Regions from separate parts of the Oceanobacillus sp. M60 genome, predicted to be linked through region 1. Evidence: riboswitches for the same ligand, from Rfam matches in the RefSeq annotation. Region 1 holds a riboswitch; each other region holds the start of a gene.
What was found. A riboswitch is a leader RNA that binds a small molecule or an ion and turns the genes downstream of it on or off. The one in region 1 is predicted to bind S-adenosylmethionine.
Positions count from the first base shown of each region.

Region 2: another riboswitch for S-adenosylmethionine. It lies ahead of ACW0TQ_RS11545 (O-acetylhomoserine aminocarboxypropyltransferase/cysteine synthase family protein); the one in region 1 lies ahead of ACW0TQ_RS18340 (5-methyltetrahydropteroyltriglutamate--homocysteine S-methyltransferase).
Region 3: another riboswitch for S-adenosylmethionine. It lies ahead of ACW0TQ_RS16945 (carboxymuconolactone decarboxylase family protein); the one in region 1 lies ahead of ACW0TQ_RS18340 (5-methyltetrahydropteroyltriglutamate--homocysteine S-methyltransferase).

Region 1 covers NZ_JBSSNH010000007.1:320,889-329,077, reverse strand. Annotated here, with positions in the region: gene ACW0TQ_RS18360 (ClbS/DfsB family four-helix bundle protein) at 1-224, shown strand, start outside; gene ACW0TQ_RS18355 (ArsR/SmtB family transcription factor) at 437-1,132, opposite strand; gene ACW0TQ_RS18350 (DinB family protein) at 1,224-1,700, shown strand; gene ACW0TQ_RS18345 (MDR family MFS transporter) at 2,015-3,418, shown strand; SAM riboswitch class I at 4,315-4,417, shown strand; gene ACW0TQ_RS18340 (5-methyltetrahydropteroyltriglutamate--homocysteine S-methyltransferase) at 4,513-5,628, shown strand; gene ACW0TQ_RS18335 (GNAT family N-acetyltransferase) at 6,120-6,593, shown strand; gene ACW0TQ_RS18330 (zinc-binding dehydrogenase) at 6,610-7,584, shown strand; gene ACW0TQ_RS18325 (GNAT family N-acetyltransferase) at 7,680-8,189, shown strand, end outside.
Region 2 covers NZ_JBSSNH010000004.1:170,470-178,658, forward strand. Annotated here, with positions in the region: gene ACW0TQ_RS11515 (PH domain-containing protein) at 1-12, shown strand, start outside; gene ACW0TQ_RS11520 (PH domain-containing protein) at 2-1,465, shown strand; gene ACW0TQ_RS11525 (acyl-CoA thioesterase) at 1,531-2,046, opposite strand; gene cls (cardiolipin synthase) at 2,076-3,515, opposite strand; gene megL (methionine gamma-lyase) at 3,702-4,880, opposite strand; gene rarD (EamA family transporter RarD) at 5,130-6,041, shown strand; SAM riboswitch class I at 6,238-6,336, shown strand; gene ACW0TQ_RS11545 (O-acetylhomoserine aminocarboxypropyltransferase/cysteine synthase family protein) at 6,430-8,088, shown strand.
Region 3 covers NZ_JBSSNH010000007.1:20,540-28,728, forward strand. Annotated here, with positions in the region: gene ACW0TQ_RS16935 (sodium:solute symporter family protein) at 1-620, opposite strand, end outside; gene ACW0TQ_RS16940 (LLM class flavin-dependent oxidoreductase) at 669-2,042, opposite strand; gene ACW0TQ_RS16945 (carboxymuconolactone decarboxylase family protein) at 2,176-2,844, opposite strand; SAM riboswitch class I at 3,232-3,342, opposite strand; gene ACW0TQ_RS16950 (acyl-CoA carboxylase subunit beta) at 3,682-5,211, opposite strand; gene ACW0TQ_RS16955 (enoyl-CoA hydratase) at 5,234-6,013, opposite strand; gene ACW0TQ_RS16960 (acetyl-CoA carboxylase biotin carboxyl carrier protein subunit) at 6,035-6,244, opposite strand; gene ACW0TQ_RS16965 (acetyl-CoA carboxylase biotin carboxylase subunit) at 6,246-7,601, opposite strand; gene ACW0TQ_RS16970 (acyl-CoA dehydrogenase family protein) at 7,618-8,189, opposite strand, start outside.

The DNA of each region.
Region 1 (8,189 bases):
TGAAGTTAAGTCATCATCGGGTAATGAAGTTGATCCAATCTCATACAAATGAAGAAATTATGACGAAGAAATATTATAAATGGACAAAGACCAGTAATTTATATGGATATTTTGCTGCGAATACTTTCAAACATTACATATGGGCAATCTCCAAATGTGAAGCTATTGCAAAGTCGATTAAAGAAGGGGAAAATAGCTTGAATAAAAGAAGAATAATTAGGTAAAGATTTGAGAAGGCATACTGGATATACTTCAGAGGACATGGCTTATACAATAATCAAGAAGAGCGAAATGATTTTCTTAAATAATTAATGTGCACAGCGTACATCACAGCGCTTTATAATGCTGATAACTGGGAGAAATAAAACATCATTTGAAGTAAGCCGAATTTGCGACAGCTCAAATGATGTTTTTTCCCATAAGGCTATAGGATAAATCAACCCAACTTACTCGTATCCATACCAAAGGATTTCTCTAATCCTTTTATTCCTGTATCAGTAACTTTTACAGCACGGCCAGGTAATCTCTCAATCCAGCCTAAATCAAACAATTGAAGTAAAATGGCATTTCCGAGAGATCCTGCCAGGTGATAACGTCTTTCACTCCAGTCCAGACATTTTCGGGCAAAGTGTCTTCGTTTTTGTCGTAAAGCATCCAGATCGATTTTAAAGCTGTTAAAGAATTCTTCTCCAGCCTTCGTTACTATAAAAACGTCTTGATCTTCCGCCACATATTCTTTTTCTACCAAGGCTTCTGTTATTAATACACCAAGCTTACCTGCTAAATGGTCATAACATGTTCTGGCAATTTGAATTTTTTCAGAGCGTGAAAAATCCTTCAACGAATTCACCTGGGCAGACGGAGCAAGAACAGTCAACATTTCGATTGCCTGAGCAACCTCGGCGTTCGCAATTCGAAAATAACGATGCCGGCCATGCTTTTCCACGCGAAGTAAATTTCCTTCTACCAGTTTTGATAAATGACCACTTGCCGTTTGCAAAGATACATTTGCCCTTTTTGCTAATTCGCTTGCAGGAAGTCCATCAAGATCAAGAAGAGCTTCTAACATCGCAGCTCTTGATGAATCAGCCATTAGTTTTGCAACATATGAAAAATCAGGTCTGCTGCCCATTATTATTCCTCCCAAAACATTTATACTTCGATTATAGCCGAAGTATCTGCGTGCTACAATAGGTTATACAATATGACAGGAGGATTATGAAATGAATACAAATGAATTGATTACTCTTAATTTTGAAGAAGTCCGGCGCAGAAGCGAAAAAGTTTGGAGAGCAATCCCAGAAGAATTGCTGCAATGGAGACCTGATGAAAATGCAATCAGCTGCTCTGAAATGATTAGGCATGTATTAGAAGGGGAGTTTCTCTATCATCAAATTATCCTTGGCAGAGGGAGTAGGGCGTTAACCAATATATCTAATCCTTTTGAGGATAGAGTATTTACAACAGTGGATGATGAATTGGAATTTGCTAAGAAGTACCGCAATGAATTTATTAAATATATTAAGACAATACATATAAATGATTTAGAAAATATTGAAATTGACCGTTCAGATGTTGGTTATAAAAGAAAACTGGGCGATATGTTATTGCGGATTGCATATCATGAATCTGTGCATACAGGACAACTGTTAAGTTATATGAGAACAATGGGGGTAGAACGCCCTAATATATGGGATTAATTTTTTTCTTTATTATGATAGATTATAAAAAGCTGTTTTAAGTTAAAATAAATTACCAATCATTTTAAAACCATTCATGTATCTCATCAATAGAGCACGCAATGGTTTTTTTATGAAATTAAACAGTGTACATCGGAAAAGCTTTTCATCAGCTTATCCATATTAACCAAAGCAAAATCCTTTGATGTAAAGAGGGCTTAACTGAATAAAAATGTTACAAAATAAGCGGAATGATTTGTTGTTCTCTTTCAAATATGATATTATGTTCTATTGTTGATTAAAAAGTAAATATTTTGTAAGGAAGTTGGTATAAAATGGAAAGCGAAAATACATTTGAAATTAAAAAATATATTCCGCTTTTCGCGGTATTATTATCCGGTGCTTTTGTCACCATATTGAACCAGACGCTGCTAGGGACTGCACTTCCACCCATCATGAAAGATTTGAATTTAAGTGAGAGTACAGCGCAATGGCTACAGTCGGTTTTTATGCTCGTAAATGGGATAATGATTCCAGTTACGGCTTTTTTAATTGATAAATTCACAACACGTAAATTATTTATGACTGCAATGGGATTGTTCACTATCGGCACGTTTATTGCAGCAATTTCACCAAACTTTTCATTGTTATTGGTTGGGCGGATTTTGCAGGCTTCAGGGGCCGGCATTATGATGCCGCTGATGCAGACGATATTATTCCTGACCTTTCCTGTTCATAGAAGAGGTACAGCAATGGGACTGTTTGGACTAGTTATTGCATTCGCGCCGGCGATTGGCCCGAGTCTCTCAGGCTGGCTCGTGGATCAGTTCCCATGGCGCAGTGTATTCTATGTTGTACTGCCGATTGCTATTTTAGATATGATAGCGGCTTACTTCTTATTGAAAAACGTAACAGAGCTGAAGAAACCGAAATTGGATATTTTATCGGTCATCCTTTCTACAGTCGGCTTCGGTGCAATTCTATACGGTTTCAGTGTCGCCGGCGACGCAGGGTGGCTCAGTCTTCAGGTCATTCTTACGATTGTTATCGGCAGCATTTCTCTCTATTGGTTTATTACCAGACAGTTGAACTTGAAAGAACCGCTTCTTGAATTCCGGGTATTCAAACACAGCACATTCACGTTAGCAACGGCGCTTGGAATGCTGGTCTTCGCTGCGATGATTGGGACAAATGTTATTTTGCCGTTATATATGCAGAATATGGTTGGCTTCTCGGCGCTTGAATCTGGGCTTGTCTTGTTGCCCGGTGCGATTATAATGGGATTCTCCAACCCGATTACCGGTTATCTTTTTGATAGATTCGGAGGAAAATGGCTTGCTCGAGGCGGCTTGTTACTGCTAGCCTTGACAACTTTTGCATTCACGAATTTATCTGCGGATACAAGCTTCAACTATCTGGCAACCATGAATGCCATTCGCATGATTTCGATTGCCATGGTAATGATGCCTATGACAACCATGGCATTGAACCAGCTGCCTAACGAATTGATTCCGCACGGGACAGCAATGAATAATACATTCCGCCAAGTAGCTGGCTCGGTTGGTACAGCAGTGCTTGTAACAATCATGTCCACTGCAGCTATACCAGGTGAGGATATCAATGGTATTATTCATGGTGTGAATGTTTCCTTTATCGTAGCAGCAATTATTGCTATCGTTGGATTTATTCTTTCTTTTAAATTAAAAGAAGAGATAAAACCGGGAAATCGTGTCAGCTAAGGCTCTAATATCAAGCTAAATAAAGTACCAGGCATTGTAACAATTTATCATTGTTAGATGTCTGGTACTTTTTTGATGTAGAACGGGGGAACGAAATTGTGTATTTCATCCCTTAAAGAAGTCTTAGTAAAAGATATGTGTAAATATAGTGGTAAAATAAAGATATATATTAAAAAACTTCAAAGAATGATAACAATGAAATTATCATATAGCAATATAAGACAGTTATTAAGATTTATAAGTGCTTTTTGAAAGTTAATACGATTTGGCGTTAAAAACGTGTTATAGCATATGGAGGGCTCTAACCATTGTGAATAAGAAACAAATAGATTGCGACCTTTATTGCCAATCTGCTTATTGCTGGTCTGCTAATAGCTAGTATTACGGCTATTGTCGTCAATCCAATGTTGATAACACATGGATTATCTAATATTTTAGCAGGCTGGAAACTTATCGAAATACAATTTTTTGATACTGTTTTTATGAATTTTCTTTACTTCGGCGGGTTTCTGTTTCTGTCTTATGTGTTGGGGATGCTGTTTGATTTGTTATACATGTTAATCCTTGAAGCAGCGAAAATAAAGCAGACAAAGGAAGTAATGCTTTTGAGTTATGTGGCTCAATGGTTCCTTAGTGTTTGTTTTTATAAATTTTTTATTGAGTCCTTATTTACGAGGAATAGTGTATCGTGGGAAGGAGCAGCTATTTTATTTTTCTGCTTGTATTTGGCTGCTTTTGTGATTAGTGAAGATTATAAAATTTTTTCCGATAAAAAAAGTTAACGTAATCTTGATTTAAAATCAATTGCAGCAAGGTTCCTATATTTTGGGATTCTCCTTGACGAATTCATTGCTTCCATGTAAAGTAAACTGTGATTATTCGTATAATTCCATATATTCTTATCGAGAAAGGTGGAGGGACTGGCCCGCTGAAGCCTTAGCAGCAGACGTTGATTTGTACTGTGCTAATTCCAGAAGCATTTTTGCTTGAAGATAAAAAGAGATTTTATCATATCGAACCTCTTCTATTTTCGGAAGGGGTTTTTTTAATGGAATATAGAATGAATATAGCAGATAAAGAGGAAGGGGTATTCGATGGCAATATCAGCAGAGACAAAAAATACACGGGCTCCATTCAGAGCAGATCATGTAGGGAGTTTTCTTCGTCCTCAGCGTTTAAAAGAGGCGCGTGCACAAAAGGCAAAAGGGGAAATCAGCTCAGAACAATTGCGTCAAATGGAAGATGAGGAAATTATCAAACTGGTAGAACAGCAGAAAGAAGCAGGACTTCAATCCGTGACGGATGGGGAGTTTCGCCGTGCCTGGTGGCATTTTGATTTTCTGGAAGGCTTAGATGGCGTGGAAGGCTATAGCGCGGAACAAGGCTTGCAATTCACTGGTGTGGAAACGAAAAAAAGAGGCATTAAGGTAACCGGTAAAATTGGTTTTAGTAATCATTATATGATTGAGCATTATAAATTCCTGCATGGTATTGCTGGAGATGCGGTTGCAAAATTTGCGATTCCGAGCCCGAACATGCTCTTTTTCCGGGCGGAGTTTGAAGAAGGAATTTATGAAAATGATGAAGCCATTATTGATGACCTGGTTGCTGCTTATCAAGGGGTGATTCAGGCATTATACGATGAAGGCTGCCGCTACTTACAGCTGGATGATACGTCCTGGGCAACCTTTTTCTCAGAGAAGGGCAGAAATTCGTTGATTGAAAAAGGAAGAAATCCAGAGAAAACAGCTGAATTATGTGCGAGAGCAATCAATGAATCGATTGCGAACAGACCAGATGATATGCTGGTAACAATGCATATTTGCCGGGGAAATTTCCAATCTACCTATATGTCAAGCGGCGGTTACGAGGCGGTGTCAGAAACGATTTTTGGCGGCCTACAGGTGGATGGTCTTTTCCTGGAGTTTGATGATGACCGCTCGGGCGGATTTGAACCCTTGCGTCATGTGAACCGTGATGATTTATTTATTGTGCTGGGTCTTATCACGTCTAAGTTCAGCGAGCTGGAAGATCCGGAAGCTGTTAAAGAAAGAATTACAGAAGCGGCGGGCTATGTACCGTTGAATCAGCTTTGCCTGAGTCCTCAATGCGGGTTTGCTTCTACAGAGGAAGGAAATTTATTGAGTGAGGAACAGCAATGGGAAAAAATCCGGCATGTTGTGCGAATTGCTGAAGATGTGTGGAAATAAGGGATATGAGAAAAAGGAGATTTGGAGAGGTGGGCTTTCCAAATCTCCTTTTTGTCGAACTTTTTTGAATACGTACTATGAATCATTTAGAGAAGATTGTTTTGAATGAAAATACTTTTGAGCTAATAAACCAGTATTGAAAACGGAAGCTAAGGTGATGAACAAAAATAAATTTGCCATTATGTCACTGATTTGATAAGTAAAATTAAAAAGTAAGTAAGTGTTTATGATGAATAATATTGAAACAACTGACGAAAGGATGAATTGATTTTTAAACGATTTGAACAAAAAAACGCTCCTCTCTTTGTCAACCTAATTTAAATCAAGGTTAACATACGGGCGTGAAAAATTATTCAAACAAAGAAAGAAATCATTATAATTTTTTGATATATTAGTAATAACAATAAGAATATTCAGCTGTTTTATCATGGTAAATAAAAGAATTTATACGAATGATAGTACATCGTTTCAAATAAAAGGGAGAATGTAGAATGGAAATTCGCAGTTTACAAAGTTCGGATTATGATGTCCTGATTCCGCAGATAAACGACTGGTGGGGCGGGCGTGATATGGCAGGAATGCTGCCTAAATTATTTTTTCAACATTTTAAGAATACCAGCTTTATCGCAGAAGAAGATGACGAGATAATAGGTTTTTTAATTGGATTTTTATCTCAAGATCAGTCAGATGAAGCATATATTCATTTTGTCGGTGTACACCCGGATTACAGGAAGAAAGACATTGGAAAAACACTTTATGAGAAATTTTTCACCAAAGTTAAAATGGCTGATCGGAAAATCATCCGCTCCATCACTTCTCCCGTAAATAAAACATCGATTGCGTTTCATCAAAAAATGGGCTTTGTGATCGAGCGAGGAGACAAAACAGTAGATGGTGCAGCAGTAAAAGCAAATTATGATGGGTTTGGCAATGATCGCGTTCTGTTTAAGAAAGAGCTGACATAAAAAAGGAGGAAATAAGATGAAAGCGGTTGTGATGAATGAATTTGGCGGATCAGACGTGCTGCAATTCAAAGAAATACCAAAGCCAGAACCTCAACCCGATGAAATTTTAATTAAAGTAATTTATACCAGCGTGAATTATGCTGATATTAAGAACAGAAATGGCAGTAAAGCGAAGGCGAATTTCCCGATGATTTTAGGTTTAGATGCCGCTGGAGCAGTCGAGAAGGTTGGAGCATCTGTAGAAAGTGTCAAGCCTGGTGACCGCGTTATATGCTTTCCAAAAGGGGGCGCCTATGCGGAATATGTCCTGGCCTCGGAGTTACTTACTTTTAAAATTCCAGATGAATTAGATTTTAAAATGGCTGCAGCATGCCCGACTGTCGGATTTTTATCTTATAAGTTAACACATGATTTAGCGCAAATAACTCCAGATGATACGGTTTTAGTCCATTCGTCGGCCGGTGGTGTCGGTTCAACGATTATTCAGATGGTCAAATTGCTCGGGGCCAAACGAATTATTGGTACGGTCAGCAGCCTTGAAAAAAGCAGCGTGCCGCTTGAATTAGGAGCGGATGATGTTTATACATATACGGATTTTGATGAAAAAATAAAAGAAACAACAGATGGTAAAGGTGTAGATATTATTTTTGATTCGCAGGCTGGAGAGATAACAGAAAGAAGTATGAAGGTTTTATCTCATTTTGGCAGGCTGGTTCATTTTGGGAATTCATCAGGCGGCATTGGAAATTTTAATACAAAGGACGTGCATGCGAGCTGCCGGTCTGTACTGGGATTCAGCTTAGGTACCACTAGAAAAGAAAGGCCGGAGACATTGGAAGCCGTATCTCAAAATGTCCTTGAATTGATAAGGAGCGGAAAATTAGAAATAAAAGTCGGTGCAGTGTTTCTTCTTGAAAAAATAGCGGAAGCACATGATTTTATCAGCAGCAGGAAGAGTACCGGGAAAATATTGATTCATGTTTCTGATTGATGGGAATGCGATGAGGAGTAAGAGAAGGAATGAATGTCTTACCTGAAAGAATGTAAAATTAGAAGCTACTATTGACGTCTATTGGAGGAAGCAGGATGATACGAAAACTGACAAAAGAGGATCATGTAAAAGTAATGGAGTTAGTTGAGCCTAAGGCTGCAGAAAATTTGTTTATTATTGGAGACATTGAAGCGTTTGGCTATGACTCAGATATTCAAGATGTCTGGGGAGAATGGAAACAGGAAGATTTAATCGCTGTTCTCCTGCGCTATCGTGAGAATTTCATTATTTACAGTGAAGGGGAGTATGATGTAAAAGGGTTTGCGGAGAGGATTAACGACTATAAACAGCGGTGCAATGTGAGTGGTCTGAAACTGGCTGTCACCCCTTTGCTTAAACACATGGATAAAGTCATTCATGTACATAGAGAAATGTATTATGCAGCTTGTGAAGAATTAAGCTACACAACGACTTTAGAACAAGCTGAGCAGGTAGAATATTTGCAGCCTGTTGATTATGAAGAGAACATCAAAATGCTGGAGTCTATTCCGGAATTTGCAGCAAGTAATATAACTGTTGAATCGAGGGAGCATGCAGAGAAAAAT
Region 2 (8,189 bases), on a different contig from region 1:
GATGATGTCTAATCCGAAACGACTGCACCCCGCTGCAGTAATATTTAATATTATTCAATCATTGAAACAATCTATCATTGGGCTTTTACCTATTGCTATTGTCATTATCAGAAACAGTAATACCTTTTATCTGATAATCGGTTTGCTTGTAATCATCGGATTAATCATTTTATTCAGCTTTTTATCATGGCTTCGTTTCACCTATCAATTAGAGGAAGACCAGTTACGTATCGAACGCGGAATTCTCATTCGTAAAAAACGCACGATTTCCAAGCATCGGATTCAGTCTATTGATTTATCACAGAATGTTATTCACCGCATCTTCGGGTTAACCAAAGTAGCCATTGAAACTGCAGGGAATGACTCCTCTACAGATGCCGCGCTGTCTGCGGTCCGTATGGAGGACGGGCGCATGCTGCATGATGAATTAAAATACAAGAAACACGTACCGGATACCGGGGAGCTGGAAACCGAGGTATCAGATAACGAACAGCAGGAGCAGGATGAAGCTCACCTCCCTAAACGGACAATAACAATTCAAGCCCTGTTGATTACCGGCTCCACCTCAGCAAGCTTCGGAATTTTAATCGGGCTCTTCGGGGTTGCCTTTTCTCAGGTTGAAACTTTGATTCCAGACCAATTTTACGATGATGCGACACGCTGGCTTCTGTCTCTCGGCATGCAAATTATCATTATTTTAGCGATTATCGTTCTCATCTTTCTATGGTTATTAAGTATTCTATATACGGTGATTAAAGATTGGAATTTTACCATTACCCGTTATGAAAAAGAACTATTTATTACCAGAGGGTTATTAGAGAAAAAACAAACAACCATTCCATTAAAAAGAATACAGGCAGTGGGGATGAAGGAATCCCCTATTCATCAACTATTTGGCTTTGCCAGACCTTATGTTGAAATTGCAAGCGGAGAGATAAATAGCAGTCAGGAAGTAAATACGATTATTTTCCCGCTGCTCCGCAAGAAAGAATTTGTAGCTTTTCTAAGTGAATTTTTACCGGAGTATAGCTATCGTACGGAGAATCTGATTCATCCGCCGAAAAAAGCCTTACCTTATTATCTATGGCGGTCCATCAATCTTCCGTTATTAGCTGTTATCATTACAGGTATTTTCTTCGTATCCTATATCTGGATACCTGCAATTATTATGCTGGTCCTCGGGATAATGGGGTTTGCTGTATTCAAATCCATCGGCTATGCGATTGATGAACAGCAGATAACGATTCAGACACGAACAATCAGCAAGGATACTGCGATTATTCCGCATCGAAGGATCCAGGCCTTGCAGCAGAAACAGCATCTGCTTCACCGAAAGCAGTCCCTTGCAACGCTGGACATGGCTATTTTAAATAAAGGCGCAGGACGCCATTTTGTCATTAAAGAGCTGCGAACAGCGGATAGTTATTCAATTGCTGACTGGTATTCTTATCGGGAAAAAGTGTAATACAATATATAAAAAGCCGGTTAAAATCATATGTTGTGATTTTAACCGGCTTTTTACGATCTATCTTATTTTTCTGTTCCATAGACGGTTCCAAAGGTTTCTGCAAGCTGCTTAGATTGCTTTCTCCGCTCCGCACGGCGGTTGGCACGCAGCGGTGCACTTTCATGAAGCATCTTTTCATCGTCGGTTTCCGGATAAACGGATGGCACTTTAATCGGTTTGCCCGCTTCATCAATCGCTACAAACGTCATAAACGCTGTTGTACATGCTGTTCTTTCCCCGGTCCGGATATCTTCGGTGATTGCCCGGATAAATACCTCCATGGAGGTGTGATGTGTCCAGGTCACAAATGCTTCAATCGAAATATATTGGCCAACTTTTACAGGCGCTAAGAAATCTACAGAATCCGTAGAAGCTGTTACCACCGGGCTATTTGCATGCTTTACTGCTGCAATCGCACCGATATCATCAAGATGCGCCATTAATTTTCCGCCAAATAACGTATCATATTGATTCGTATCCGGCGGAAGGATATGTGTTGTTTTTAAAGCTAATGATGCGGAACAAGGTTTTGCTTTCATTTATATTGCCTCCTGCTGTCTAGTTTGTCTTATAAAACTGGTGATATTAAACGCGAGACGGATTCCTTAAAACGAATTCCGATAGAACGTTTGTCATATAACTTTTTCGTCATTTGTGTAGAATGCGCCAAATCTTTGTCGAAATCGACCATCAGCCGACGCACAACTTCAATATCATATAAAAATGCATTGACCTCAAAATTGAGCCGAAAGCTTCTTACATCAATATTTGCCGTACCGACAGAAGCTATTCTTCCATCGACAATAATGGTTTTAGCATGCAGAAATCCATTCTGGTAAATAAAAATCTCTGCACCGGCGCCAAGCAGATCCCCGCAATAATACATGGTTGCCCAATAAACAAAGGGATGGTCCGGTTTATTGGGAATCATAATTTTGACATCTACTCCGGATAGCACGGCAATACGCAGTGCATCACGCAAGCTTTCATCTGGTATAAAATAAGGTGTCTGAATATAGATATACTCTTCTGCTTCCATGATCATCTTAATATATCCGTTTTTGATTTGCTCATACTCCGAATCGGGTCCGCTGGAGACAATCTGCATCCCTATATTCCCTCCAGAGATAGTTTGAAAATGCTCTTCTTCGTAAGGAATTTTCTGCTTCGAGGCCTGATTCCAATCCAATACAAAGCGTGTCTGCATACTTTGCACTGCATCACCTATCACCCGCAAATGAGTATCACGCCAATAACCAAATTTGCTTTTCATTCCCAGGTATTCATCTCCAACATTAAAACCGCCAATGTATCCGATTTCTCCATCAATAATCGTGAGCTTGCGATGATTCCGGTAATTGATTTTAAAATTAATAATAAATTTCGATGGGAAAAATGCTTCTACCAGAACGCCCGCTTCTTTTAATTTTTTTATGTAGCTTTTCTTAAGTGACCTGGAGCCCATATCATCATACAAAAGCCGGACGCATACCCCCTCTTTTGCTTTTCTTATTAATGCATTCGCAAGCCTGCTCCCTAGCCCGTCACTCCGCATAATATAATATTGTACATGAATATGATGCTTTGCCCGATTGATATCTTCTAAAAGAGCCTCAAATTTTTCATGCCCATCTGTAAAAATATCTACGCCATTATTATCTGTATAAACAGCATTGTCATTACGGAGATGAAGATAGACTAAATCCTGATGTTTTTTTAAATCGTCATGATTTAACAGGAAAGCGTCATCCTCAATGGCATTGATTTGTTTTTGTACAGCCTTCTTCACATCCATCCGGCTCCGCTGATCCCATTTGAATATCCGGCGATTGCTGATGGGCCGTCCAAAAATTAAATAAAGAATAAATCCTAAAATAGGGATGAACAGCAATACCATTACCCATGCCCAGGAAGAGGTCGGATCCTTCCTTTCCAGAAAAATAATGGATATAGCTAACGCAATATTTATAACAAAAATTAATCCAATTATGATTGAGTAAACGCCCATATATCCTGCTCCCATCACTTCTTTTCCAATAAAAAAGGGAATTCTGCTCTTATCATAGCACAAAACGAAACTTCATTCAGCGTGAAAGGGTTAATGAAGTTTCGTTTTACCCATAGCTTGCGTATCTGCTATTTCTTCTATATAAAACGTTCTTTTTCCGGCAAATAACTGAATCCCCTATTTTAATTATGTCAGCGCCTGCTCCAAGTCCTCCCAAATATCCTGCCATGCCTCTATTCCGACAGATAACCGAATCAGAGCGTCTGTTATTCCCATTTTCCGGCGTTGTTCATCAGGAATCACAGCATGTGTCATGGTTGCCGGATGCTGAATCAATGTTTCTGTATCTCCAAGACTGACAGCGATGTTTATAAATTGAAGTTTATTCAGAAAAGTCTGCGCTTCTTTCTTTCCGCCGTCTATCTCAAAAGATAAGGTGCCTCCGCCAGATTTCATTTGTTTTTTCATAATTGAATAGCCTTCCGCATCCGGATCACCCGGATAAAATACATGCTTAATCTTTGGATGCTGCTTTAGTTTTTCTGTAATTTGCAGGGCATTATCCGAATGTTTATCCATTCGGAGCGGCAATGTCTTCATTCCGCGAACAACCAGCCAGGCATCAAACGGCGAAAGCACACCGCCAATATCCTTTTGCGTCGTTGCTGCGATTTGCTCCATTAATTCGTTATTTCCTGCGGCGATGCCCGCAATCACATCACCATGACCGCTTAAATATTTTGTCGCGCTATGCACTACCACATCTGCCCCCAATTCCAACGGACGCTGCAGGTACGGTGTAGAAAATGTATTATCCACCACAACTAAAATATTATGCCGCTTAGCAATATCAATCACTAATTTCAAATCAATTACTTCCATTGTCGGGTTAATCGGCGTCTCAATATAAAATACCTTTGTTTCTGGCCTGATTTTTCCCTCTATACTTTCCGCATCTGTCATAGCTATATAATCTGTCTGGATATTATATTTTTTATCCATCATCGACAACAGTCCAAAGGTACAGCCGTATAGTCCGGACGAGCAAATAATATGGTCATTTGCTTTGGTGAGTGCAATCAAAACGGCAGATATGGCAGCCATCCCCGAGGCAAATGCCAGTCCTTTTTCAGCCTTTTCCAATGCGGCCAGCTTTTGTTCCAGTATTTGCACGGTCGGATTACTGACACGCGTATAGACATGTCCTTCTTCCTCTCCGGCAAAACGTGCCTCCCCCTGCTCCGCTGTGTCAAAGGTAAATGTAGATGTTTGAAAAATGGGCGGTGTTAAACTGCCAAGCAGCTCTTTGGAATCGTACCCTTCGTGAATCATTGCTGTTTCCATATGTTTAAACTTTTTGCTCATTTATATTCTCCCCGATCCTGATAAAGGTAATAATTCAGATAAGTCTCTCTCTTTATGATAAAGTATTCCTGTGCTGTTGGAAATGTTTCCGGCTCAAAAAAATATCTAATATTTCGTACAAAGAAAACAAAGCTCCCGCTCCATGAAGCTTCGTTTTACGGAATACATTATTTAAAAGTTATTGCTTCCTGCCTCATAAAGTTTTAATATTGGTTTTAGTTTAATTTTTTCAGAAGGCAGGAATGGATAATGGAGGATAAATCTTTACAACAGGGAGCGGTTATTACCTTTGCTGCTTATTTATTATGGGGAATCTTTCCAATCTATTGGAAGTTTCTTGAACATGTTCCAGCTGGCGAAGTACTAGCCCACCGGATTGTCTGGAGCTTAATTTTCATGATTTTTTTAGTACTGGTGACAGGTAATTGGCGTGAACTGATTGAAACGGTCCACGAGCTGAAAAAAGATAAAAAGAAAACCATCGCTATCATTACAGCTTCCATCGTTATATCTATTAACTGGTTTCTATTTATTTTTTCGGTTCAGCATGGACATGTGCTGCAGGCCAGCTTAGGGTACTATATCAATCCTTTGATCAGCATTTTATTAGCGGTATTTGTATTGAAAGAAAAGACAACGAAAGGACAGGTCTTATCGTTCATCCTTGCCGGTATCGGCGTACTTTATTTAACACTGAGCTATGGTGTGTTCCCTTGGATTTCGCTGTTATTGGCCATCACCTTTGGCTTTTATGGATTGATTAAAAAAACACTCCATCTGCATGCAATGTATGGACTTACTATTGAAACACTTGTAGTGGCTCCGATTGCTCTATTGTATTTACTATTTGTTCCGTCAGAAGGATCTTTTACTTTTTCTCCTTTGTTTACATCGGACAATCTTTTACTTATAGGCGCGGGGGGTGTTACAGCAATACCTTTACTGCTGTTTGCTGCAGGGGCCAAACGGATTCCATTGGCAATGGTTGGCTTTTTACAATATGTGGCACCGACAATTATGTTCTTTCTGGGGGTATTTCTATATAATGAAACCTTTACGGTACATCATATGATTACCTTTGCTTTGATTTGGGCTGCACTTATTATCTATATGGCCAGTATTTACCGGGATGCACCGCGGAGAAAAAGAAGAAAGGCATAGTTTTCAGCCAGTAACGGCCCGGTTCGTCCAAAGGCCTTTAGGTCATACTTTTGTGATAATTCCTTCAGTAAGGATGAAAGAAATCCCCGCTGAAGGAAGATTCACTTTATTTCATCTATTAATCCCTAGTAAAACACTTGACTTTTAACCTGTAAAACTATATACTCGCAAGTAATTTCAAAATATTTAGCAGAATCTCTTATGAAGAGCGGCGGAGGGAATAGGCCCTGTGAAGCCCGGCAACTTGAACATTCAGGTGCTCCATCCTACAGATATATCATCTGAAAGATAAGAGAGGGTTCTAAGTCAGTTATCAGAGCTCTCTTCATTATAGAAGAGAGCTTTTTTCAGGTAAAAGAGTGTTTTCAATAAAAAGGGAGGAAATACAATGTCAAACTATCCAGTACAGCAAGACGAAACGATTTTGTTACACGGGGGGCAGGTTCCAGACCCGACAACCGGAGCACGTGCTGTTCCAATCTATCAAACAACCTCTTATGTTTTTCGTGATACAGAGCATGCACAAAACTTATTTGGATTAGCAGAGCCAGGTAATATCTATACTCGAATTATGAATCCGACGGTAGATACATTTGAGCAGCGGATTGCACAATTAGAAGACGGAGTCGGTGCTTTAGGTCTAGCTTCCGGGATGGCAGCTATTACGATGGCGATTTTAAATATCACCCGTGCCGGTGATGAGATTATCGCGGACAGCAATCTATATGGCGGGACGTATAACTTATTTGCCAACACGCTCCCCCGTTATGGAATCAATGTAAAATTTGTAGATGGAACTGACCCGGATGCTATTGAGGCTGCAATTACAGATAAAACAAAAGCAATTTTTGGAGAAATCATCACTAATCCAAGTTTATATGTTTTTGATGTCGAAACGGTGGCTGATATTGCTCATAATCATCGCATTCCTTTAATTATTGATAATACATTTGCCCCTTATTTTGCCAAGCCGTTAACCTGGGGTGCGGATATTGTGGTTCACTCCGCCACGAAATGGATTGGCGGACATGGCACAACCATCGGCGGTGTCGTTGTCGACAGCGGCAGATTTGATTGGAATAATGATAAATTCCCTGATTTTATCGAGCCGGATGAGAGCTATAATGGCTTAAAATATGCGGATTTAGGTCCTGCTGCATTCATTACCAAGCTGCGCGTCCAATTATTACGTGACATCGGACCTGCGCTTAGTCCGCAAAATGCCTTTTTATTACTGCAAGGCCTGGAAACTTTACACTTACGCATCAGGAAGCATAGCGAAAATGCAGAAAAAATAGCAGCTTACCTGGAAAATCACCCTGCTGTAGAATGGATCAACTACCCGGGGCTGGAATCACATCCCTCCCATCAGCTTGCTAAAAAATACTTAAAGGGCGGTTTTGGGTCAGTTATTACATTTGGTATTGAAGGCGGACGAGAAGCAGGCCGTACTCTAATCGATAATGTGCAGCTCTGGTCTCATGTCGCCAATGTGGGGGATGCCAAATCGCTTATTATCCACCCTGCTTCTACAACCCATCAGCAATTGACAGATGAGGACTTGGCAAAAAGCGGTACAACGGAAGAATTGGTCCGTTTATCCATTGGTTTAGAGTCATTTGACGATATTGTAGCTGACTTGGATCAAGCCATTGATAAAGCAACAGGAAAATCACAGGGCAATCAAAAATCAGCCGAGGAAATAGCAGTGCAAAATTTACTTCAATCCCCATTTGACCGCAGCGAAGGTGTCCGCAAAAAGCGGATTATTACTGTCGGCATCGCGGACGAAGAAATTGTTCCTCTCTATAAATTAGGCTATGAGGTAATTCCTGCGGCAGATATCGATGAAGTGACAACAGATATATTAACAGGAGCTGATGCAATATGGCTGCAGGAAGGTAAACAGACACCAGAAGAAAACGCAGCTTATCAGGGCACGATTTTATTCACAGCTTCTGCTCCTGAAGTATCATCTGAAGTGTTTATTCTTTCGACCGTTCAGCCGGCGCAATTTGCTCTTGAATTACGCAGCTCCGGACGTTAAATACAAAAATAACATCCTTCCCCGCCTTTCTTTTATAGAACATTTCCATGTTTTATTGTTAAGAAAGGCGGGTAATTTTATCATGGAGAAAAACAACACTC
Region 3 (8,189 bases), 300 kb from region 1:
CAGAAAATAATAATTCCGGAAATAAATATAGCTAAGCCTGCAATTGCCATCATAACCGCTTGGACAGCATCTGTATAAATATCAGCAAATGCTCCTCCGGCATAAACATACAGAACAACAATGACTGCGATAAATATCAATCCGCTTGTATAAGACATCCCCAAAAGGTATTCAAAAATTCTTGCTCCTGCTACAAACTGAGCTGCTATATAAAAAATGTTAAAAAGTAAAATCAGCCCAGTTCCCACTCTTAAAATATCACTATTATAGAAGTCACCAAGCCAATCCGGCAGGGAAAGGGACTTTTGTTTTGTATTCAGCTTTCTTACTTTTTTAGCTACCATCAGCACTCCTATTGGCCCGCCGCCGATCATCGCCAAAAACAGCCAGAGGTTAGACAATCCCCAGTCATGAGTCCATCCCGGGTAACCCAGAAAAGTTGCTGCACTTAGATAGGTAGCAGCAAAGGACAGGCCCAGTACATAGGGTCCCAGACTTCCGCCGCCTGTAGCGAAATCACTGATGTTTTTCGTTTTTTTAGCACTTATGTAACCAAGGATCAGCATGACAGCTAGAAATATTGCAAAACCGATCCATGTATAAAGCATAATTGTACTCATCTCTGACCTCCTTGCACATACGAGTAAAACAGGAAATGTACTTCTCCGTTATCTCGGCTGAAAGCTGCCAAGCTTTCGCGCAGGATGATTATCGGGTAAATGGGGTGTTCCATTTCCAAACATATTTTCTCTAAGCGTCTTCCCTTCATATTCAGTCCGGTAAATGCCGCGTTTTTGCAATTCAGGAACAACTAAATCCACAAATTCCCGAAATGTATCCGGAGAATAGGTCTGCGCGATATTGAAACCATCCACGTCACCTTCAAATGCCCATTCTTCCATTCGATCTGCAATTTGTTCAGGTGTTCCGATAAATTTCACCGTACCATTGCCGAGTCCATGATTTTTAACAGCTTCCCGCAGTGTCCATTTCTTATTAGGATCTTTTGTATACATATCCAGATTTCCCTGTACTGCTTCTGTCTGTATATCTTCAATATACTGATCCGGATTATATTTTGAAAAATCGATTCCTGTATGTCCGGAAAGGAGAGACGCAGTTCCTTCGTAGCTGACGTGGTCTGTTAAATCTTCATACTTTGCCAGCGCTTCTTCTTCCGTTGACCCAATGATTGGCAAAATCATAGGAAAAACAAATATATCTTGCCGATTTCTGCCCTGTTCCTCTGTTCGTTTCCGAATATCTGCAACATAGGCCTTTAACGCATCCAAGGAATGATTTTTAGTAAAAACCGCCTCTGCATGTTTCGCTGCAAAATCTCTTCCTTTTGGTGAAGCTCCTGCTTGGAATAAAACAGGCGTACGCTGCGGAGAAGGTTCAACCAAATGCGGACCAGGTACATTGAAAAATTCACCTTCATGATTAATCAAACGAACCTTATCCGGCTGTGCAAATGTATCCTTTGCGCCATCATGAACAACAGCATTGTCATCCCAGCTGTGTTCCCAAAGTTTATAAACGACTTCGAGAAATTCATCTGCACGGTCATAGCGCTGTTCCTTAGGAAGACGGCTGGAAAGGCCAAGATTGACTGCCTCGCTTTCTAAATAAGAAGTCACCACATTCCAGGCAACTCTTCCATTCGTTAAATGATCCAGTGTAGATAGCTGCCTTGCGAGTGCGTATGGTTGTGCATATGTAGCAGAAATTGTTGGCGCAAAGCCGAGATTTTCAGTGACAGCCGCCATAGCAGAAATCGGAATCAATGGATCATGAGCCGGAAGCTGTACAGCATGCCGGACAGCTGCTTCATGACTATTTTCATATACACTGTAGGTTCCAAGCACATCAGCAATAAACATGGCATCAAATTTACCGCGTTCCAGGATTTTTGCTGTTTCTATCCAATATGACAGGTCATTATGTTTTGTCCCCTCGTCCTTTTCATGCTTCCATAATCCTGTCGAGTGAGGGGAAGGTGAATTTTGAATAAATCCATTCAGGTGAATTTGTTTTGTCATCGTTTCGATAAGCTCCTTTTCTCATAAATTTTCATCTTGACCGCTTCACCAAAATCTATAATTGACTATCTCTCATTTGATGCAGTCAGCCATTGATTTTGGTATCGGCCCTTACTTCTGAATTGCTGATTACTTAAGATTCATCGAAAGCATTTAAGGCATTCACACTATGTGCCACTGCGGACCCGGCTTTTAAAGCTGCTGCCACAAAAATCGCTTCTGATATTTCCTCTAGGCTGGATCCTGTTTTTTTGGCGTTTTTCGTATGCAGATCAATGCAATACGGGCAGCCTGTGGTATGTGCTGATGCCACCGCGATAAGCTCTTTCTCCTTTTCGGTCAATTTGCCTGCTTTGATAGATTTATGATCAAAAGCAGCAAATGCCTTGAATGTATCCGCATCAATGTCACCAAATTCGGTTAATCTATTAAAATAGGATGCTTTGTACAGCTCGTCTTTTTCCTCTTCATCAAACGCATTTAGCGCATTCACACCATGAGCAACCGCTGAACCAGCCTTTAGAGCTGTTGCAACAAAAATGGCCTCTGTTACTTCCTCTTTATCAGCGTTATTTTTTTTAGCATTCCCCACATGTAAATCAATGCAGTACGGGCACCCCGTAATGTGCGCTACGGCTACCGCAATTAATTCCTTTAATTTAACTGATAATTCACCCTCAGCTAATGCTTTATCGTTAAAAGCAAAAAAAGTTTGAAACGCTTCCGGTGCATATTCTTTTAATTCTGTTATCCGGTTAAAATAAGATTTTTGATATAAACTATCTGTTTTAGTCAATGAAATCTCTCCTCATACATTTAAAATTTTGGTTTGTCATACAGTGAAACTTCAATTAGTGAAGGTTTTTCGACGCACAACTCTTTATAATAGGACGGTTAATCGCAAAAGCTCTTCGATGGGACGAGTAATCGCAGTCCCAGTCCCAGTTTCAGCCCTAGGACATCGTGAACCTGGTCTGTTTCCTTTGCCCACTGATTTGTGCTGCGATAAAATCATACAAATTGTAAATCCATCTCGTTAATTTTCTTACAGCCACAATAATAATTAAACTTTACCTATCTAATTACTCGGTTTTAAGCCATGCTTGCCCCTTTGAAATTATTCCCTCCCTACCCTTGTTTAAAAATGAAAAAACCCCTTTTCCAGGAGAAGAGGGTTTCTTTACACACTGCCTCATCTCTCAAGTGAAAACTTGCTGGAATTAGCACCATTTTACTGCGTTTCCAGTAATGGTTGCTGCGGGATTATAGGACCAGTTCCTCCCCCGGCTCTTGATAAGGAATTACATTATTTAGTTTTTTAAGATTTCTTCATATGTTATCGAATTCTAAAAAATATGTCAAGTGGAAATTTTAATTTAATGAAGCGTTTCTTGATCAAAATCTATTGATAATATTAGCAGATATCTTTTTGCTGTAAGCGGCGACTGGTTGTTTTATCACATGTAATTATATTTTCCTGCTATAGAGTACGATGCTAAATCGATTGAGCAGCTTTTTTCATCGTGTCCTTAAAATTCATCATTTAGTTTACATAATACAATTATGGTGAATTAATGTTTTTTTGTTTTCAGTAAAAACGCTTAGACCACATTCTAGCCTAAGCGTTTCCATTATTTGTTTACACTGGGTAAACCCCATGTTTTCTCTCGGTAAATTGCTTTTTCTTATTCTGATAAATGGTGAAACGTCTTGCCAGCTCGCTCCGAAGATGATCTGGATCAATGATATCATCAATAATCATTTCGGAAGCTAAGCGGTAAATATCAATGTTCTCTTTATAGGCGGCCTGCTTTTCTGCGATATATGCCTCCCTTTCTTCTTCTGGAAGCTGAGCGATTTTATTTGCTTCTACTGCATTCACTGCTGCTTCCGGTCCCATAACAGCAATCTGTGCATTTGGAAAGGCTAAACAGCAATCCGGATCGAAAGCCGGCCCTGACATCGCGTATAGACCAGCTCCATAAGCCTTTCGGACAATAACAGAAATTTTAGGTACCGTTACCTCACTCATTGCAAACAGCATTTTGGCTCCATGGCGAATAATTCCCTGCTTCTCCACTCTTGTTCCAATCATAAATCCTGGTACATCCGTTAAGAACAGCAGCGGAATTTCAAACGCATCACATAATTGGATAAATTTTGTTGCTTTATCTGCTGAATCCGTAAAAAGAACGCCTCCTTTTACACGTGGCTGATTAGCAATGATTCCTATACTTTGACCGTTGATACGGGCCAGCCCAGTAATTAATTCTGGAGCAAACCGCTTTTTTATTTCACAAAAACTGCCTTCATCAATTGTACGGTCAATCAGTTCATACATATCAAAAGCAGCATTTTGATTTTCTGGAATAATTTCGCTGATTGGCTTATCAAAGCTTTTTGGTTCTACAGATGCTGCTTTTTTTGGCTTCTCACGAAAATTAGCAGGAAAATACGTTAAGTACTTCTGTGCAAATTGAATCGCTTCTTCTTCGGTATCTACTAAAACATCGCCTACTCCTGAGGTTGTACAGTGCATCTTTGCTCCGCCCATTTCCTCTAAAGAAACTTTTTCGCCAATGACCTTTTCAGCCATTCGCGGTGAACCTAAATACATCGATGCGTTCCCTTCAACCATGACAACGATATCACAAAAGGCCGGAATATAGGCACCGCCGGCAGCGGATGGACCAAACAATAAGCAGATTTGCGGCACTCTTCCTGACAGCTTAATTTGATTATAGAAAATACGTCCCGCTCCTCTTCTTCCCGGGAACATATCTATTTGATCTGTAATTCGGGCACCGGCAGAGTCTACCAGATAAACCATGGGCACCTCCAGCCTCTCAGCCGTCTCTTGAATACGTAAAATTTTCTCCACCGTCCGCTGTCCCCAGCTTCCTGCTTTGACGGTCGAATCATTTGCCATCGCACAAACTGTCTGACCGTTTATTTTTCCTGTTACTGTAACCACGCCGTCTGCCGGCAGGTCTTCATCCATCGCATTGGCAAATAAACCATCCTCAAGTATCTCATGAGAATCAAAAAGAAGCTGGATTCTTTCTCTAGCAAAAAGCTTGCCCTTTTCAGCATTGCTGTCGTGATACTTTTGTTTTCCTCCCTTTTTTATTTTTTCTATACGCTCCTTAAGTTCTTGATTCACAGGCATATAAGCATTCTCCTTTCCGGCTTTAACTTCCATGGTAATCAGGCTTTCTTTTCTCTTGAAATGCAAGCAATCCTTCTTTTCTGTCCTTTGTCGGTATTAGTTTTACATAAGCTGCATGTTCCAATTGAACCGCTTCATCTATCGAAAGATCCATTCCTTGATTAATCGCTTGTTTAGCCTGCTTCATAGCAATCGGTCCATTTTGGCTTATTTTCCGGGCAATACTTATTGCTTCGTCTTGTAAAAAAGAAGTGGCGACTGACCGCTCAATCAGTCCAATGGCTAATGCATCCTCTGCTGAAATTGTTTTGGCAGTATAAATAAGCAGTTTCGCCTGGCCGATTCCAATTAATCTTGGCAAACGCTGTGTCCCGCCGGCTCCGGGTATAATCGCCAGAGAGGTTTCCGTCAACCCCAGCTTTACATGATTGGCCGCAATGCGCAGGTCACAGGCTAAAGCGATTTCCAGTCCACCTCCAAAGGCGACGCCATTAATAGCAGCAATTACAGGAACCTCTATTTTTTCTATGGAATCGGCAAGTCTGCTAATTTTCTGTACAGCAGCAACAACTTCCTCCTCATTCATTGCCTTTCGTTCTTTTAAATCTGCTCCGGCACAGAAAGCTTTTTCTCCGCTGGCTGTAATAATCACACAGCGTATAGCACGATCCGTACTGATTTTTTGAATACAATTCTCTAACTCTGTTAGTAACGCGAAAGATAATGCATTGGCTGCTTCCGGCCGATTTAATGTGATAACAGCGATATGATTATCCACTGTTTCTACGTTTACAAGTTGCATAGGCGTTCACTCCAAACTGATTTAGTCAACGATTGCAATCGTATCTCCTTCATTAACAAAATCTCCTTCTTGCACCTTCCATTCCTTCAAAATCCCTTTTCCCTCTGAAGCAATCGGAATTTCCATTTTCATTGACTCTAGAATAACGACATCCTGCCCTTCTTCCACAGCCTCTCCCTGTTGCACTGTAATCTTCCACACATTTCCTGCCATCGATGCTTTAATCTCCATCTTAATTCCCTCCTGTAGTTGGTTGATAATATTTATCTAAAAAGTTTGTTGGTGTATTTCCTTTTTTAAATGCCTCATAGGTGATAATTTCCTGAAGCATCGGTATATTGGTTTTTATCCCTTCTATTTTGAATCGACCAAGCGCTTTTTCCAGCTTATTCCTCGCTTCTGCCCGGTTTTCCCCAAAAACGATCAGTTTTGCAATCATTGGATCATAAAAAGGAGTTACCATATCTCCGGATGCAACAGCACATTCATTACGGACACCTTCTCCTTCAGGCAGTTCCAGTGCTGTGATTTTTCCGGGCGATGGAAAGAATCGAATGGGATCTTCTGCATAAACTCTTATTTCTATCGCATGCCCGTTTCGGGTGATTTCTTCCTGTGTAAAAGACAGTGCCTGCTGATTGGCAATACGAATCTGTTCTTTGACAATATCAATCCCTGTTATTTCTTCTGTGACGGGGTGCTCTACCTGAATACGTGTATTCATTTCCAAAAAATAAAATTGCTCCGATTCATCAACTAAAAATTCAATTGTTCCGGCATTGCTATAATCAATTGCCTCCGCAGCGATAACAGCTGTTTCTCCTAATTTCATGCGAAGTGCTTCAGAAATAGATGGCGATGGGGCTTCTTCTAAGACCTTTTGATTCCGGCGCTGAATAGAGCATTCTCTTTCAAATAAATGAACCGTATGCTGATGACAATCTGCTAAAACCTGTACTTCAATATGCCTGCTGTTTGTTATGTGTTTCTCTAAAAACATTGCTCCATCCCCAAAGAAAGACAAGGCCCGCTTGGAGTTATTTTCAAAAGCTTTTCGCAGTTCATCCGAAGTGTGAACAACCTCCATTCCGATACCTCCACCGCCTGCAGATGCTTTTAACATCACAGGGTAGCCAATTTGCTCAGCAAAAGTGACCGCTTCTTCCAGCGATTCCACCGCACGATCAGTACCGGGAATTACAGGCACCCCCGCTGCTATCATCGCTTTTCGAGCTTCAATTTTACTTCCCATCAGACTTAAAATAGCCGCTTCCGGTCCAATAAAAATAATTCCTTCTTCTTTACAGCGTTCAGCGAATGAAGGGCTTTCACTCAAGAAACCGTAGCCTGGATGAATTGCATCGGCATTTGTTTTTTTGGCCACTTCTATAATTTTATCTAATTGAAGATAGCTTTGCTGCACTTGTGAAGGACCGATAGGATAAGCTTCGTCAGCTTCTTGTTTAAATAAAGCATTCTCATCTGCTTCGGAATAGACAGCTACCGTCCTGATACCTGATTCTTTGCAGCTGCGAAGAATTCTTCTGGCTATCTCACCGCGATTAGCAATCAATACTTTTTGTATCATGATCTTCTCTCCTTCTCTAGCAGCCTAGCTGTCTTGCAATAACCAAGCGTTGGATTTCAGATGTCCCCTCTCCAATTTCCAATAACTTAGCATCCCTGAGCAGCCTTTCTACTTCATATTCACGCATATAACCATAACCGCCATGAATTTGAATCGCCTGATTTGCCGCACGAAATGCCATTTCCGTTGCGTCCAATTTTGCGTATGCTGCCTCTTTGGAAAAGCTTCTATTCTGATCCTTTAACCAGGCTGCTTTATAAACCATATTACGAGCAAGCTCAATTTCCATCGCCATATCTGCTAATTTAAATTGGATCGCCTGAAAACTGGAAATGGATTTGCCAAATTGTTTACGATCCTTCGCGTACTGCAAGGAACGGTCTAAAGCCGCCTGACCAATACCGACAGCTAATGACGCAATAGAAATCCTTCCTCCATCTAATGTTTTTAAAAATTGCTGATGGCCTTGATGTTCTGTACCAAGTAAATTTTCTTTGGGAACACGGACATTATCCAAGATGACTTCTGCGGTATCTGACCCGCGCACGCCCATTTTGTCATAATCACTGCGGACAGTCAGCCCTTCAG